DNA from 3 places in the Pragia fontium genome. Region 2 is predicted to be linked to each of the others. Evidence: predicted binding sites of a transcription regulator. Region 2 holds the regulator's gene; each other region holds the start of a gene.
What was found. Region 2 encodes CRP, which controls carbon source genes, mostly activating them, when cyclic AMP is high. Its sites were predicted from a motif close to ATGTGANNNNNNTCACAT; they were not measured.

Region 1: the regulator CRP is predicted to act here: its motif matches at 2,378-2,395, upstream of EL341_RS05160 (YfcZ/YiiS family protein).
Region 3: the regulator CRP is predicted to act here: its motif matches at 2,634-2,651, upstream of EL341_RS06820 (ABC-F family ATPase).

The regions. Positions count from the first base shown of each region.
Region 1 covers NZ_LR134531.1:1,232,241-1,237,384, forward strand. The annotation lists gene mlaA (phospholipid-binding lipoprotein MlaA) at 1-640, shown strand, start outside; gene fadL (long-chain fatty acid transporter FadL) at 743-2,038, opposite strand; gene EL341_RS05160 (YfcZ/YiiS family protein) at 2,453-2,746, shown strand; gene sixA (phosphohistidine phosphatase SixA) at 2,829-3,308, shown strand; gene EL341_RS05170 (low molecular weight protein tyrosine phosphatase family protein) at 3,368-3,697, opposite strand; gene EL341_RS05175 (hypothetical protein) at 3,694-3,918, opposite strand; gene EL341_RS05180 (hypothetical protein) at 4,060-4,494, opposite strand; gene smrB (endonuclease SmrB) at 4,572-5,114, opposite strand.
Region 2 covers NZ_LR134531.1:281,015-286,158, reverse strand. The annotation lists gene EL341_RS01110 (hydrolase) at 1-721, shown strand, start outside; gene EL341_RS01105 (YheU family protein) at 718-969, shown strand; gene EL341_RS01100 (phosphoribulokinase) at 1,061-1,930, shown strand; gene crp (cAMP-activated global transcriptional regulator CRP) at 2,231-2,863, shown strand; gene EL341_RS01090 (YccS/YhfK family putative transporter) at 2,935-5,010, shown strand; gene argD (bifunctional acetylornithine/succinyldiaminopimelate transaminase) at 5,123-5,144, opposite strand, start outside.
Region 3 covers NZ_LR134531.1:1,549,321-1,554,464, forward strand. The annotation lists gene rhlE (ATP-dependent RNA helicase RhlE) at 1-850, shown strand, start outside; gene EL341_RS06820 (ABC-F family ATPase) at 1,013-2,611, opposite strand; gene EL341_RS06825 (hypothetical protein) at 2,881-3,621, shown strand; gene putA (trifunctional transcriptional regulator/proline dehydrogenase/L-glutamate gamma-semialdehyde dehydrogenase) at 3,730-5,144, opposite strand, start outside.

The DNA.
Region 1 (5,144 bases), 950 kb from region 2:
TAGTATGTTTAACTTTAACTACCACTATATGGATCCGTATGTGGTACGGCCTATTGCCGTGGTGTGGCGTGATTATATGCCGCAACCGGCTCGTAACGGCTTGGGCAATTTTACCAGTAATCTGGGTGAACCAGCCAGCATGGTGAATAATTTCCTACAGGGCAATATTTATGATGGTATGCGCCACTTTAACCGCTTTTTCCTGAACACGTTATTAGGGATGGGTGGCTTTATTGATGTGGCGGGTATGTCTAACGATAAGCTGAAGAAGGATTACAACAAAGAGTTTGGTCAAGTACTGGGCTATTATGATGTACCTTATGGCCCTTATGCCGTGTTGCCGGGCTATGGCTCTGCGACGGTGCGTGATGAAGGTGGTGGCTATGTGGACTATGTTTATCCGGTATTAAGCTGGATTACCTTCTGGGGTTCCGTTGGTATGTGGGCCGTTGAAGGGATTGAAACCCGTGCTCAATTCCTCGATCAGGATCAGATGCTGGCTAATTCACCGGATCCATATGTCTTTATGCGTGAGGCTTACTTCCAACGCCATGACTTCCTGGCAAATGATGGTCAGATTGAAGCCGAGAAGAATCCTAATGCGGATGCCTTGAAAGATCAGTTGGATGATATCGATTAATTGCTTTATTCGATGATAAACAAAAAGCCCTGTCACAGTGTGACAGGGCTTTTTTACTATGCATATTCTCCATGGTAAATACATGGAGGGCATCGCGCTAAATTAGAAGGTATAGTTCAGGTTAAGACCATATAACCAAGCTTTGCCTTTCGAATGGAAAGTATAAACCGGGCTGTTTGGCGAGTTGTTTAACTTCTCTTCAACCTTCACTTCTTTGCCGTTCATATAGGAAATACCTACGTCTACTGAAGCATCTTTAGTGAAGTTATAGGTGGCACCGGTACTTAACCATACACGGTCTTGGTCAGGAATAGAAATAGAACGGTTCTTGGCAGGTACGGCGCTATCATCAAAGGCAATACCGGCACGCCATGTCCAGTTCTCATTATGGTAATAAGTGGTACCTAATGCGATACGGTAAGCATCACGGAACCCTTCGTGTTTGTAGAACAGAGTATTGCCGTCAGAGTCGGTTCCTTTCAGCTGTTCAAACTCACTCCAACTGGTGTAGGCCAGGGTATAGTGCATAGCCCATTTAGGCGCCACTTTATGGTAACCGGACAGCTCCCAAATCTCTGGCAGGTTTAGCGTCAGGTCACCGCTCATAGTAGAACCATTGGTTCCCCATGGATAGCCGGTAACAGACTGCATGCCGTTAATATTGGAGGGTAAATTACTGCTGTAGTCGCCGGTAAAATCGATATCAACTTTAGAGCGATAGCTCAGACCAATACGGTTATCTTTATCGATTTCATATAATAATCCGGTACTCCAACCGTAGCCCCATTCGTCACCTTTCAAGTGAGCGACTTCAGTATTGCTTGGCATACCGTTTTGGTTTTCACCGGCATAGCGGCTTATTTTCGCTTTTGCATAAACAGCATTGAAGCCTGCGCCGAAGCTAAGGTATTCATTAATACGGTAAGCAGCACTGAAGTTAAAGTTACCGGTTGTCAGCTCGGTCTTACCGGCCAGTGGTCCGGCAACATATTCATCGCTGAATTCTGTCGATAAACCATAGTTAGTGGTCAATGAGGTACCTACCGCCCAGCGATCGTTAATAGGGTAGATGAAGTGCAGATTAGGTACCCACTCGTTTGGCGTGATGTCACTGGAGGACATATCACTACCGGAAGGGGATGTACCGGTAATTTTTACCGTAGGCTGAACATAGATTGCCCCGCCGGAGAAAGTTGGACGATCAAACATCATCATTGATGCAGGGTTACGATTGCCTGAAGATGCGTTATCAGCGATAACACCTTCACCGGAGAACGCGCGACCCAGACCTGAAGCTGAGGATTCCTGAAGTTGGAAACCAGAGGCGTAGAGGTTGGATGATAATGCTGCGACAACGATAGCCAGTGCCGACTTTCTTAAAATGTTTTTACGGGACATACAAGATCTCAAAAGTTCAAAAATCATTACGGATTGTAATAATTAAGGAGGGCATTGTATGGAGGAAGGCGTTATCGACAGATTAGACCAGTTCAACGATCTTGAGATATTTTGTTAGCATTTCTATCTAATGTTCCGACAAAAAGTAAATGTTTTTTCACGCGCATGCGTATTTTGTTAGTGGAATAAAAAGTGAAATGGATAAAAAAAATTAAATATCAATCGATTAATTTGGCGAGTGTGGCGATTTAAAAAACTGACCTTGCGTCAGATCATGACAATTTAACAAAGTTCATGCGTAACTTGGGCTGGAAGAGTAGTATAAGCGAGATTATTAAATTTTGAGCTAGATCTCATAAACAGACGTTAATAGAGTGGTTATTTGTCCGCTTTATTCCAGAGGAGATAAACAATATGTCTGATTCATTGAAGTGTAATGCACAAGAAACAGCGGCCTGCTGTTGTGTTGATGTTGGTACCGTAATGGATAACACGGATTGCACCGCGTCTTATCAGAACGTGTTTGTTAACCGTGATGAAGCAGAACAAATGCTGAAGATGTTGACAGAGAAAGCGCGCGCTGTTGAATCTGAACCTTGCCTGATTGAAAGTCGCCTGGAAGACGTGACTGGTGGCGTGCAATTGACTACAGATTTCACGTTCTCATGTCAGGCTGAAACCATGATTTTCCAGCTGGGTCTACGCTAATACTGTTTGGTTGATAAGAGATTCGGGTGAGGCATTTAACGTCACTGCTTTGGCGTTAACGGTTAAGTGAACGGAGTCAAATATGCAAATCTTTATTATGCGCCATGGTGAAGCCAGCTATCATGCTGACAGCGATCCACAGCGTCCCTTAACGGATAAGGGACGTCAGCAAACCGCTGAAATGGCTCTTTGGTTGCGAAAAAAGATTGCAGAAATTGATTGGGTTCTGGTTAGCCCTTATGTCAGAGCACAGCAAACGCTGGATGTTTTCAAAGCAGAGTTTCCGATACCTGAACCGACAACGATTGAGACATTTTCTGCTTTGATACCGGGCGGTGATGCCATGTTGATTGCGGACTACCTGATGACCTTAGCTCAGGATGGTGTTAGTTCTGTATTGCTGGTTTCTCACTTGCCTTTGGTGGGGTACTTGGTTTCGGAATTGTGCAGTGGTGTTTATCCTCCGATGTTTAATCCTTCGGCAGTGGCCTGTATTACCGTGGAGCCACAAACGGGTAGAGGCACTCTAGACTGGCAGCAAGCGCCAGACGCACTAGCTTGATCGTTTAGGTTTTATTGACCGAATTAAAAAAGAGACGCTAATGGCGTCTCTTTTTCTGTTTATATGGCTAGCCTCAATCGGTGGGCCACAACGTCTTTCAGCAACTCAACCAATTGCGGATCCATATATTGGTAATCATCAGCAATATCCAATACATGAATCGTTTTATGTTCCAACAGCCGGTGATATTCAGCGACCAGACGATTTTTATGTTTTTGCTCCATCACGCAAATGGCATCAGCCCACTGTAGCAGTGCGGGTGTTACCGGTTTACGGGCATTACGGCTGGTGCCAGCGGATTTGACCGATAAATCGGGATGGTAACGCCAAACCTGTTCTGCGGTTGGACTACGCCATTGATTACGACTACAGATAAACAAAACATTCACGCTGAGGTCACCTCTTCCATGGCTTTTAATGTCAATTGGGCATTGCTAACCCTTGGGTACGCCATGCCTAACTGCGCCGCTCTGACTATTTTATCTGAGCGGGTATACATCATTTTCCAGTTTTTCTCTCTGGGGAAATCATTCCTGATGGAACTACTACCCCGATGCTTATTACGTTTATTTTGTGCCAGCCGCCAGGCTCGAGTGCGGATATTATCCATTATATTGCCTCATAAGATTAATCGTGGTTCAGCAGCCGCGATAATACAGAGAGGTCTAAATGGCAGTATTTATGCCAGCACTAATCATACATCATTTTGCTTAAATCAAAATAGAGTGAGTAACTATTGAATTTGGCTCAGTTATGATTGAGCGGGGTTTACCTTGCTGGAAAACCTCGGTGGAAGATAGCGGATGAAATAATTCATTATGACAGCAGAGATAAGTCCAGCTGCTGCGCAAACTAAACTCAGCTCGGAAGCATCGTTATTTCCTAATATTAATAAAGCGAGGGGAAAGAGCAGTGAGGTCATCATACCAATTAATGCTATGTAAATAATGTGAGCATATTGTTTGGGTAAACAAGCGATGATGATGCCAGTAAGCAAGGCTGCGGGTGCACCCCAGACATAAACAATCAACAAGACTAAGGGGAATTCGCTAAGTATATCCCTCAGAAAATGATGTGGGTAATTAAGGATGATATACATCAATGGGATGGCTGCAATCAGTCCAATAAGCGGCCCTATAAGGGTAAACCAAAAGGCATGATGGCAGATTCGCTGTATTTTATTCATAAACTGTCGTTTCCTGCAGGGGGATAACAAAATGTTTTAATGCAGATTAACGACAGTATGTGAAAAAGGCGTGAAGTTTAAATATCGATTCTATCTTCCAACTCAATTAGAACCAAAATGGCCGCATCGCCACCAAACTCTTTTGATGCTTGATGAAAGGCCAATACGTCAGGATGTTGGGCTAACCACAGCGGTGTCTGTTTCTTCAATATATGTTTACCGTGGCCGTGCATAACGCAGGCACAGTGAACGTGTTCACGCCGACAGGCGGCAATAAGCGCACCGAGCTCCTGTTTTGCCTGCTGTTGAGTTAATCCATGCAGGTCGAGAAATAGCTCCGGCGAATAATCACCACGTCGAAGTTTTTTGACCTCATAAGCGCTGGCTCCGGGGCGAACATAGCGCATTGGGCCTTCTTCACTGAGTAGCGGCTGGAACTCATCAGAAAAATAAAAACTGGCATCGATCTGATCTTGCAACAGACGTTCCGGCGAAATCTTCTTGTTTTTAGGTTTGGTTGAGTGAACCGCTTTATCCTGTTGGATCGGTTTAGTGCCGCGTACAGACTCTCTGAACAGGGCAAATTCTTCATCGGATAAGGCAAATTTCTTTTTCTTCACGGGATAATAATCGAGTAAAAATAATATGAG
Region 2 (5,144 bases):
TGGCTGGCTGGCGGTAGTCATGCATTTCCGCGGATGCAGCGGAGAACCTAACCGAAGCCCCCGCGCCTACCATTCAGGAGAAACAGGCGATAGCCGCTTTTTCCTTAACTGGCTGCACCAAACTTTAGGTCCCGCCCCTACCGCGGCAGTAGGTTACTCGCTTGGCGGCAATATGCTGGGATGCTATCTGGCTGAAGCCGGAGAAAATACGCTATTGCAAGCGGCGGTGATTGTCTCAGCCCCATTGATGCTCGGGCCTTGCTCCTACCGTTTGGAACAGGGACTGTCCCGAGTTTATAACCGTTATCTACTCAATGAGTTAAAACACAGTACTCAGCGTAAGTTGGATCGCTATCCTGACATCATGCCCTTACCCAATTTTTCACTAAAAAATATCCATTCCATTCGTGAATTTGATAACACCTTGACCGCCCCACTGCATGGCTTCAAAAATGCCGATGACTATTACCATCAGTGCAGTGCCTTACCCATGTTGCCTGCCATCCAAATCCCACTGCTGATTATTCACGCCAAAGACGACCCATTTATGGCGCCGGAGGTGATCCCCGATCTCAGCCAGCTGCCGGAAAATATTGAATACCAGCTAACGGAACATGGCGGACACGTTGGATTCGTCAGTGGAACCTGGAAAAAACCAAAAATGTGGTTGGAACAACGCATCCCTGAATGGCTGACCCCTTATCTGGAGAAAACAGCATGATCATCCCGTGGCAAGAACTGCCGCCAGAAACCTTAGAAAGTATTATCGAATCATTTGTTCTGCGTGAAGGGACCGACTATGGGGAGCAGGAGAAGACCTTACAACAAAAAGTGGATGATATTAAACGTCAGCTAAAAAGCGGAAAGTTAGTATTGATCTGGTCAGAACTGCATGAAACTATCAATATCATGTTAAAAGACCAGTTCAGCGATGGTGCTGAAGAACAGCCTTATCCGGATTTTAATTAGCCCGAAATTTTTGCTAATACCTTCCCGGCGCTGAACTATGCTCTACCCAATAACCATTAAAAAATAACAATGAAAATAAGGAATCAGGCCAATGTCAGCAAAGCATCCGATTATTGCGGTTACCGGCTCTAGCGGTGCCGGTACCACCACTACCAGTTTGGCTTTCCGGAAAATTTTCCAGCAGCTACAGCTCAATGCCGCCCGCATCGACGGCGATGCTTATCATCGATATACCCGCCCGGAAATGGATGCAGAAATCCGCAAAGCCAGAGAGCAAGGACGCCATATTAGCTATTTTGGCCCGGAAGCCAACGACTTTTCCCAATTGGAAAACAGCTTTATCGAATATGGTAAGACCGGTACTGGCCATACCCGAAAATATTTACATACCTACGATGAAGCGATGCCCTATAACCAATTACCGGGCAGCTTTACCCCTTGGCAGGCACTGCCAGAAGAAACCGACCTGCTATTTTATGAAGGACTGCATGGCGGTATTGTCACCGCTAAGCAAAATGTCGCACAGCACGTTGATCTGCTGGTTGGAGTTGTTCCTATCGTCAATTTGGAATGGATACAAAAACTGATTCGCGACACCGGTGAACGGGAACATTCCCGTGAGGCCGTTCTCGACTCCGTTGTACGTTCAATGGATGACTACATCAACTATATTACCCCTCAATTTTCCCGCACCCATATTAACTTTCAGCGAGTCCCCACCGTTGATACATCCGATCCCTTTTCGGCTAAGAGTATTCCAACCATGGATGAAAGCTTGGTGGTGATCCATTTTAGGGGATTAACCGGTATCGATTTCCCTTACTTGCTGGCGATGTTGCAGGGTTCATTTATCTCCCAAACCAATACGCTGGTGATCCCCGGCGGCAAGTTTGGGCTGGCCATGGAATTGATTATTACTCCGTTAATCCAGCAATTATTAGAAGGCCGGATATTAGAGTAAAAATATCGTGGGTAAAATGAGCAAACAACCAGTGATTACGCAGCTTAACCCTCATTTTAATAAGACAACACGAGACTCTTCGCTCAACCTGTGTTAAAACCATAAGTGTCAGGTACTATTAGGTAAAACAGGTTGTGTTCAGCCAGATGTAGGACAAATAGACAAACACCTCTATATTATTTTCTACATCGGCTATAATAGCGCTCACTAAGCAAATTATATGCTCCGGGGCGGGTAAGGTTTCCGGCAAGCTTCTCGCTTTGCTGTTTTTGGCAGTGACTACAAAGAGGATAACAACAAATGGTTCTCGGCAAACCGCAAACAGACCCTACTCTCGAATGGTTCTTATCTCATTGTCATATTCATAAATATCCATCTAAGAGCACACTGATTCATCAAGGTGAAAAAGCAGAAACGCTTTATTACATTGTGAAAGGGTCCGTAGCCGTTCTGATTAAGGATGAAGAAGGTAAGGAGATGATTCTCTCTTATCTGAATCAAGGGGACTTTATTGGTGAGCTTGGCCTTTTTGAAGAAGGTCAAGAGCGTACGGCTTGGGTTAGGGCGAAAACAGCATGTGAAGTTGCTGAAATTTCCTATAAGAAGTTTCGTCAACTGATTCAAGTTAACCCAGATATTTTAATGCGTTTGTCAGCCCAAATGGCCAGTCGTTTACAGGTAACGTCAGAGAAAGTGGGCAGTTTGGCTTTCCTTGATGTAACGGGTCGTATTGCACAAACGCTGTTGAATTTAGCCAAACAGCCTGATGCGATGACCCATCCGGATGGGATGCAAATTAAAATCACCCGTCAGGAAATTGGACAAATTGTTGGTTGTTCCCGTGAAACGGTAGGCCGTATCTTAAAAATGTTAGAAGATCAAAACCTGATCTCTGCACACGGTAAAACCATTGTTGTTTACGGGACTCGTTAAGTAACACACAAATCGACGGGTATGCTTGGACTTCATGGACAGCATGCCCGTTTTTCTTTCCCGGAAAACCTATGTGGCGACGAGTAATCTATCATCCAGAAATTAATTACGCTCTGCGCCAAACGCTGGTTCTCTGTCTACCTATTGCCCTCTTCTGGCTATTAAACGATTTACGCACCGGTTTTCTACTCTCTCTGGTACCGGCCTGCTGTAATATCGGCGGCTTAGATACCCCCCATAAACGCTTCTTTAAACGACTGGCCATTGGCGGAGCACTGTTTGTTCTCAGCAGCCTTTTACTGCAACAATTTCTTATCTGGTCGATACCGCTAGGCGTTTGCATGTTGATACTGGCTCTGCTGTTTGGCGTGACCGCAGAAATCAGCCCGTTACATGGGCGCTTAATGCCTGCTGCGCTGGTGGCAGGGATATTTACCCTCAGCATGGTTGATGTCCTACCAATCTGGTATGCCCCCATGTTGTTTATGATCGGCACCATCTGGTACGGCCTTTTCACCTATGTCTGGTTCAGGCTCTGGCAAGAGCAGCCAATGCGCGAGTCACTCAGTTTACTGTATCGCCAATTAGCTGATTATTTTGAAGAAAAATATAGCCTCCTCACTCAACACACCGACCCAGAAACCGCTCTGCCACCATTATTACAACGCCAACAGCAGGCCATGGACAGTATCTCGCTGGTCTATCAGCAAATATATATGATTACCGACCTGAAGCACCCACGCCATCAACGTTTGATGAGAGCTTTTCAGGTCGCTCTGGATTTACAGGAGCATATTACGGTCAGCCTGCACCAACCAGATGAGGTGCAAAAACTGGTTGAACAAAGCCATGCTGAAGCAGTTATTCGCCATAATGCTAAAATTATCAGTCATCGCTTACGGATTTTAGCCGATGATATTCTTTACCATCGTCGCCCCAGTCCCTTCAATATGGATCATGAGTTATCCGCACTGGAAAAAATTGCCAACCAACATCCTGATAATCCGGTTGGCGCCTTCTGTTATTATCACTTTAGTCGCATTGCCTATCTGCTGAGCAGCCAGCTACCGCTATATAACCGCAGTTTAATGCCTGCCCAAAACCGTTTACCTTTCTGGCGAGCATTAAAGAATTACTGCTCAATCAAATCGATTGCTTTACGAAACGCTGCACGCCTCGGGCTAACGTTAGCAGCAGGAACCGCTATCGGTAGCGTACTTAGCTTACCCAAACCTTATTGGATCCTTCTGACAATCATGTTAGTCAGCCAGAATGGTTATAACGCAACCCGCATCAGAATTCAGCACCGTGCCTTGGGAACCATGTTCGGCATTATCGTGGGCGCAGTCATTCTTCATTTGCATTACCCGCAAAATTACATGTTATTGCTGATGCTGTTGCTTACTCTGGTGTCCTATCTGATTGTGCGCAAAAATTACGGCATTGCGGTTATTGGCTTTACCATTACCGCGGTTTATACCCTGCAAATTATTGCTAATAGCGGTATGGAATTCCTGCTGCCGCGCCTGATTGATACCGTTATTGGTTGCGTTTTGGTATTTGCCAGTACCATCTGGTTATGGCCACAGTGGCAAAGCGGTCTGCTACGTAAAAATGCCCATGATGCCCTGGAAACTTATCAACAGCACCTTCGCCAGATGTTTAGCATGACCGATAATGCGCCTGAACTTTCCTATACTCGAATGAAGGTTAATCAGGCACACAATACGCTTTTCACTACCTTGAATCAGGCGATGCAGGAACCCGGTTTTAATTCCCGCTACTTAACGGATATGCGTCTGTGGATTACTCACAGCCAGTTTCTGGTTGAACATCTGAATGGCATGACGGTTATCGCCCGAGACCAATATGTCCTGATACCGGAACTATCCAAAACCTATCTAAACACCTGCGAAATTATGATTCAAAGCTGCCAGCAACGATTAGAGTATGATGGGCCGAGCAGTGATACCAGTATGCTACAGATTGTTGAACCCAATAGTGAGCTACCGGAAACCACCATGGAGCGGCATCTTGAGCGAGTATTGGCCCACTTAAAATCCATGCACACAATCTCTTCTCTGGCTTGGCAGCAGCGTCCGCATCATGGTATTTGGCTGAAACGCCGTTTACGCGATAAAAGTTAAGTCGATCGCTAAGGGGAAAACGGCTGATTTAACCAGCCGTTTTGAGGTTACGGATAAAGTCATTGAATATTCCCCGACGAATGAAGGGGATACTTTTAAATTTAACGGACGATTACTTCTTGGCTTCAACCATC
Region 3 (5,144 bases), 1.3 Mb from region 2:
GTTCTCAGCGACGTTCTCTGATGAAATTAAAGGCTTGGCATCGAAGCTGCTGCATAATCCGGCTTCAGTCGAAGTCGCCAAGCGTAATACCCCATCAGAACTGGTAGATCAGAAAGTCCACTTGGTTGATAAAAAACGCAAGCGTGAACTGCTATCTCAGATGATTGGTCAGGGCCAGTGGCAACAGGTGTTGGTCTTTACCCGCACCAAGCACGGCGCTAACCATTTGGCGGAGCAGCTTAATAAAGATGGTATTACTGCTTCGGCTATCCACGGTAATAAAAGTCAGGGTGCCCGTACCCGAGCGCTGGATGAGTTTAAGAATGGTAAAATCCGCGTTCTGGTAGCAACAGATATCGCCGCTCGCGGTTTGGATATCGACCATCTGCCGCACGTGGTGAACTATGAGCTACCAAACGTACCGGAAGATTACGTTCACCGTATCGGTCGTACTGGCCGTGCTGAATGTACCGGTGAAGCGGTTTCTCTGGTTTGTGTCGATGAGCATAAGCTATTGCGTGATATTGAGCGCCTGTTGAAGTTAGAGATTCCACGTATCGCTTTTGAAGGTTACGATCCTGATCCAACTATCAAAGCTGAGCCGATTATCAATGGGCGTCAGGGAAGAGGTCAGGGACAAGGACCTCGTCAAAATTCAGGTCGCGGACGTTCTTCCTCTCAGGGGAATGGTCATAAAGATGGCGGCCCATGGGGTAACAGAAATGGTCAGGCGGCTGAAGGCCGTGCTGATAGTAAGCCTCGTAGCCAGAAGCCGCGCTCAGATAAGCCAGCGCAGCAGAAACGTGCATCGTTCTCTGGCGCACGTCGTTCAGGTTCTGGCGGCGAATAAGCGGTAGCTAACGATTTTTAAATTAAAAAGCCTTCCTTGATGGAAGGCTTTTTTTTGCTATTTGGTTTGATTCTGAAAGGTGTTGTACATGAAGGACGGGCGACGGGTAATAAAAAGCCCGCTAAAATATATAGCGGGCTTGTTGCCATCTCTAGATAAGCTTTAGTTAGCGATACCCTGACTGCGCAGGTAATCATCATAGTTGCCGCTGAAGTCTGTGACTTTCTCTGGCGTAATTTCGATGATGCGTGTTGCCAATGAGTTAACGAACTCTCGGTCATGGGAAACGAAAATCAAGGTGCCCTGATAGAGTTCCAGCGCCATATTCAGTGATTCGATAGATTCCATATCCAAGTGGTTGGTTGGTTCATCCATAATCAGAATATTTGGGCGGGTCATCATCAGTTTGCCGAACAGCATGCGTCCTTTTTCACCACCGGACAGCACTTTAATGGATTTCTTGATGTCATCCTGAGAGAACAGCAGTCGACCCAGCACGCTGCGTACAGACTGTTCGTCATCGTTTGGCTGCATCCATAGGCTCATCCAGTCAAATACGGTCATATCCACTTCAAAATCGGTGGCATGATCCTGAGCATAATAGCCAATGCTGGCATTTTCAGACCACTTCAGACGACCAGCATCCGGGGTTAATTCTTCGATCAGGGTTTTCAGCAGGGTAGTTTTACCCACGCCGTTTGTACCCAGAACCGCCACTTTTTCGCCGACTTCCAGCATTAGATTCAGGTTTTTAAACAGCGGTGGATTGCCATCATAACCTTTGGACAGGTTTTCCACTTCCAGTGCATTACGGAACAGTTTCTTATCTTGTTCAAAACGGATAAATGGATTCTGACGGCTGGAGGCTTTCACTTCTTCCAGTTGGATTTTATCAATCTGACGGGCGCGAGATGTTGCCTGACGAGATTTAGAGGCATTGGCGCTAAAGCGGCTAACGAAAGATTGCAGTTCGTTGATCTGCGCTTTTTTCTTGGCATTGTCCGATAATAGACGCTCGCGAGCCTGAGTCGAGGCAGTCATATAATCATCATAGTTACCCGGATAAACCCGTAGCTCACCGTAATCCAGATCGGCCATATGGGTACAGACCATATTCAGGAAGTGACGGTCATGGGAAATGATGATCATGGTACTGTTACGATCGTTCAGGGTTTGTTCCAACCAACGGATAGTATCGATATCCAGGTTGTTGGTTGGTTCGTCCAGCAGCAGAATATCTGGATCGGCAAACAGTGCCTGAGCCAGCAATACCCGAAGTTTCCAGCCGGGTGCAACTTCGCTCATTGGGCCATAGTGCTGTTCGACCGGGATACCGACGCCCAGCAGCAGTTCGCCCGCGCGGGACTCCGCAGTGTAACCGTCCATTTCGCCGTACAGCACTTCAAGATCGGCCACTTTTAGCCCATCTTCTTCGCTCATTTCCGGCAGGTTATAGATGCGGTCGCGTTCTTCTTTGACTTCCCACAGCTCACCGTGACCCATAATTACGGTATCCAGTACGCTGAACTCTTCATAGGCAAACTGATCCTGCTTTAGTTTACCCAGACGTTCGTTAGGATCGAGGAATACGTTACCGCCACTCGGCGCAAGATCGCCGCCGAGGATTTTCATAAAGGTTGATTTACCGCTACCGTTGGCACCGATTAAACCGTAGCGGTTTCCACCGCCAAATTTGACAGAGATGTTCTCAAACAGCGGCTTGGAGCCAAACTGCATAGTAATATTATTGCTGATTAACAAGGCGCATACTCATAGGTTGAAAATGTGATATTAGGCACATTATGCCACAGTTTTATAGCATTTAGGCAGTGATGTCAGCGGATAGTTTGTAAATCGGTTACCGATGGAAGATGGGCGATTAAATTCTGAAGAATGAGGAGAGAACATTAAATAATTTCATATTTTTTTTATTGCCATCTTTATACGCTTAAATCGTTGTAAGAGTGTTATCTCGCCACTAGTATAGCCGTGTTGATATTTATTCTATTTTTTAGCAAGGAGTGCTAAACGTGCCGGTTATCTTAGTTGTTCTTATTCAAATTATGTGCGGCGTGCACGTGGTGAAAACCGGTCAGGAGCGCTATTGGCTCTATCTGATTATTGGTTTACCGGGTATCGGTTGTGCAGTTTATGCATTAGCCATTTTAGTGCCGGATTTATTGGGTAGCCGTGATGGTAAACGCCTGATTCGCCAAGCTCATGACAAGATGGATCCTGAACGTCATGTACGCATGCTGCGTGATGAATTGGTGATCTCCGAAACCAGCCAAAACCATGTGCGTTTGGCCGATGAGTTAGCGCGAATCGGCCAGATGGAAGAGGCGGTGGTTCATTATCAGAAAGCCTTAACCGGTATTTTTACCCACGATCCCGATATTATGGTTAAGCTGGCTAAGGCTCAATTTGATAGCCATGATGTCGTTTCCTGCAAGAAAACCCTGGAAACCTTGATTCAGATGAATCCTGATTATCAGTCTCAGGACGGTCATTTACTGTATGCCCGAACGCTACAGGAATTGGGTGATCTGCATAAAGCCGACGAAGAGTTTCGGGTGTTGGTTGAGTACTATACCGGTCCGGAAGCGCGCTTTCGCTATTACCTGATGCTGCGTGAAAAAGGTGAGCTGATTGGGGCAAAACATCAGCTAGAGACGATTACCGTTATGGCGCGTCGGGCGAAGCCACACTACCGTAAACTGCATAAAGAATGGCTGGTCAAAGCGAATCAGGAATTGAAGACATTTGCTTAATTTGTGTTTGAGTGTGATAAAAATAAAATGGCCGACAGAATTCTGCGGCCATTTTTTATTGAACAGTGGAATAATGCTGTCAGTGATATTTATCCCACTTCGGATACGTTAGCCAATTGTCATCAAGCTGGCGTTTCCTCCTGCGGCGGCAGTATTGATACTTAATGCCCGTTCCAGTAACAATCTCTCCAGCAGAATGTTGGTGTCACCGCTGGCAAAACCTTGTACAGACACGATTGGACCGTTACGCTGGGCAATCTGCTTGCTAACCTGTTGTAATTTATCGCTGTCGCCATGATAAATCACTGCGTCAAACAAGACATCGGTTTTGCTCCAGTCGGCAACCAAGCCAATTTGTTGACGAACTTCATCCGGAAGCGATTGGCACAGTTCCTGTCCTAAAGCGTTGTCCACTAATAGGGCTTTACAACCGCTGGCCAGAACGGCCGCCAATTGGTTCAGCGCATCGATATCGTTGTTATTCAGACAAAGTACCCGATGGCGTGGTAGCAGGGCGTAGCTGTTGCGTTCACCGGTTGGGCCGTTTAGCAGACGAACGGTTCCAGCCTGTGAATAGTCAGCATAGTTGTCACAGAGTGCGGCCAACTGGTTTTTGCCCTGTGACTGCGCCCATTGTTTAAATTGCTGTAGTGGTTGAAGCAATATTTCTTTAGTCTGGCTATCGACTTGCCGCAGCTTATCACTGCGTAATAAAGCGGTGGACAGGGCATCTTCCGGGCGCTGTGATAGCAGGCGATAGAGATACAGCGGACCACCGGCTTTAGGTCCTGTGCCGGACAGACCTTCACCACCAAACGGTTGCACGCCGACGATCGCACCGACAACGTTGCGGTTTACGTAGAGGTTACCCACCGCTGCACGCTCGGTAATTTGCGTGATGGTTTCGTCAATGCGCGTATGGATACCCATGGTTAAGCCATAACCGGCGGCATTAATTTGTTCAACAAGTTGACCAAGGTTTTCCCGACGATAGCGAATAACGTGTAGCACCGGGCCGAATACTTCTTTGGTTAGTTCATCGAAACTTTTTAGCTCAATTAAGGTTGGTTTAACAAAAGTTCCTTTTGACCAGAGCGTCTGATCGGCATCGTTGCCAAAAGCAGCCTGATAAACCGGGCGTCCTTTAGCGCGCATGGTTTCTATATGTTTTTCAATATTGGTTTTGGCCTGTTCATCGATAACTGGCCCAATATCGGTAGACAGACAGTCTGGATTAGCCATGCGACATTCACTCATAGCGCCTTTCAACATGGTGATAGTACGATCGGCGATATCTTCCTGTAGACACAGCATACGCAGGGCGGAACAGCGTTGGCCTGCGCTGTCGAAGGCAGAGGCAACCACATCGGTCACCACTTGTTCGGTTAAGGCCGAGGAGTCGACAATCATGGCGTTTAGTCCGCCAGTTTCTGCAATCAACGGTGTGGTATGACCAAAAGCGTCTAATCGTCCGGCTATGTTACGTTGTAACGTCATCGCAACTTCAGTGGAACCGGTGAACA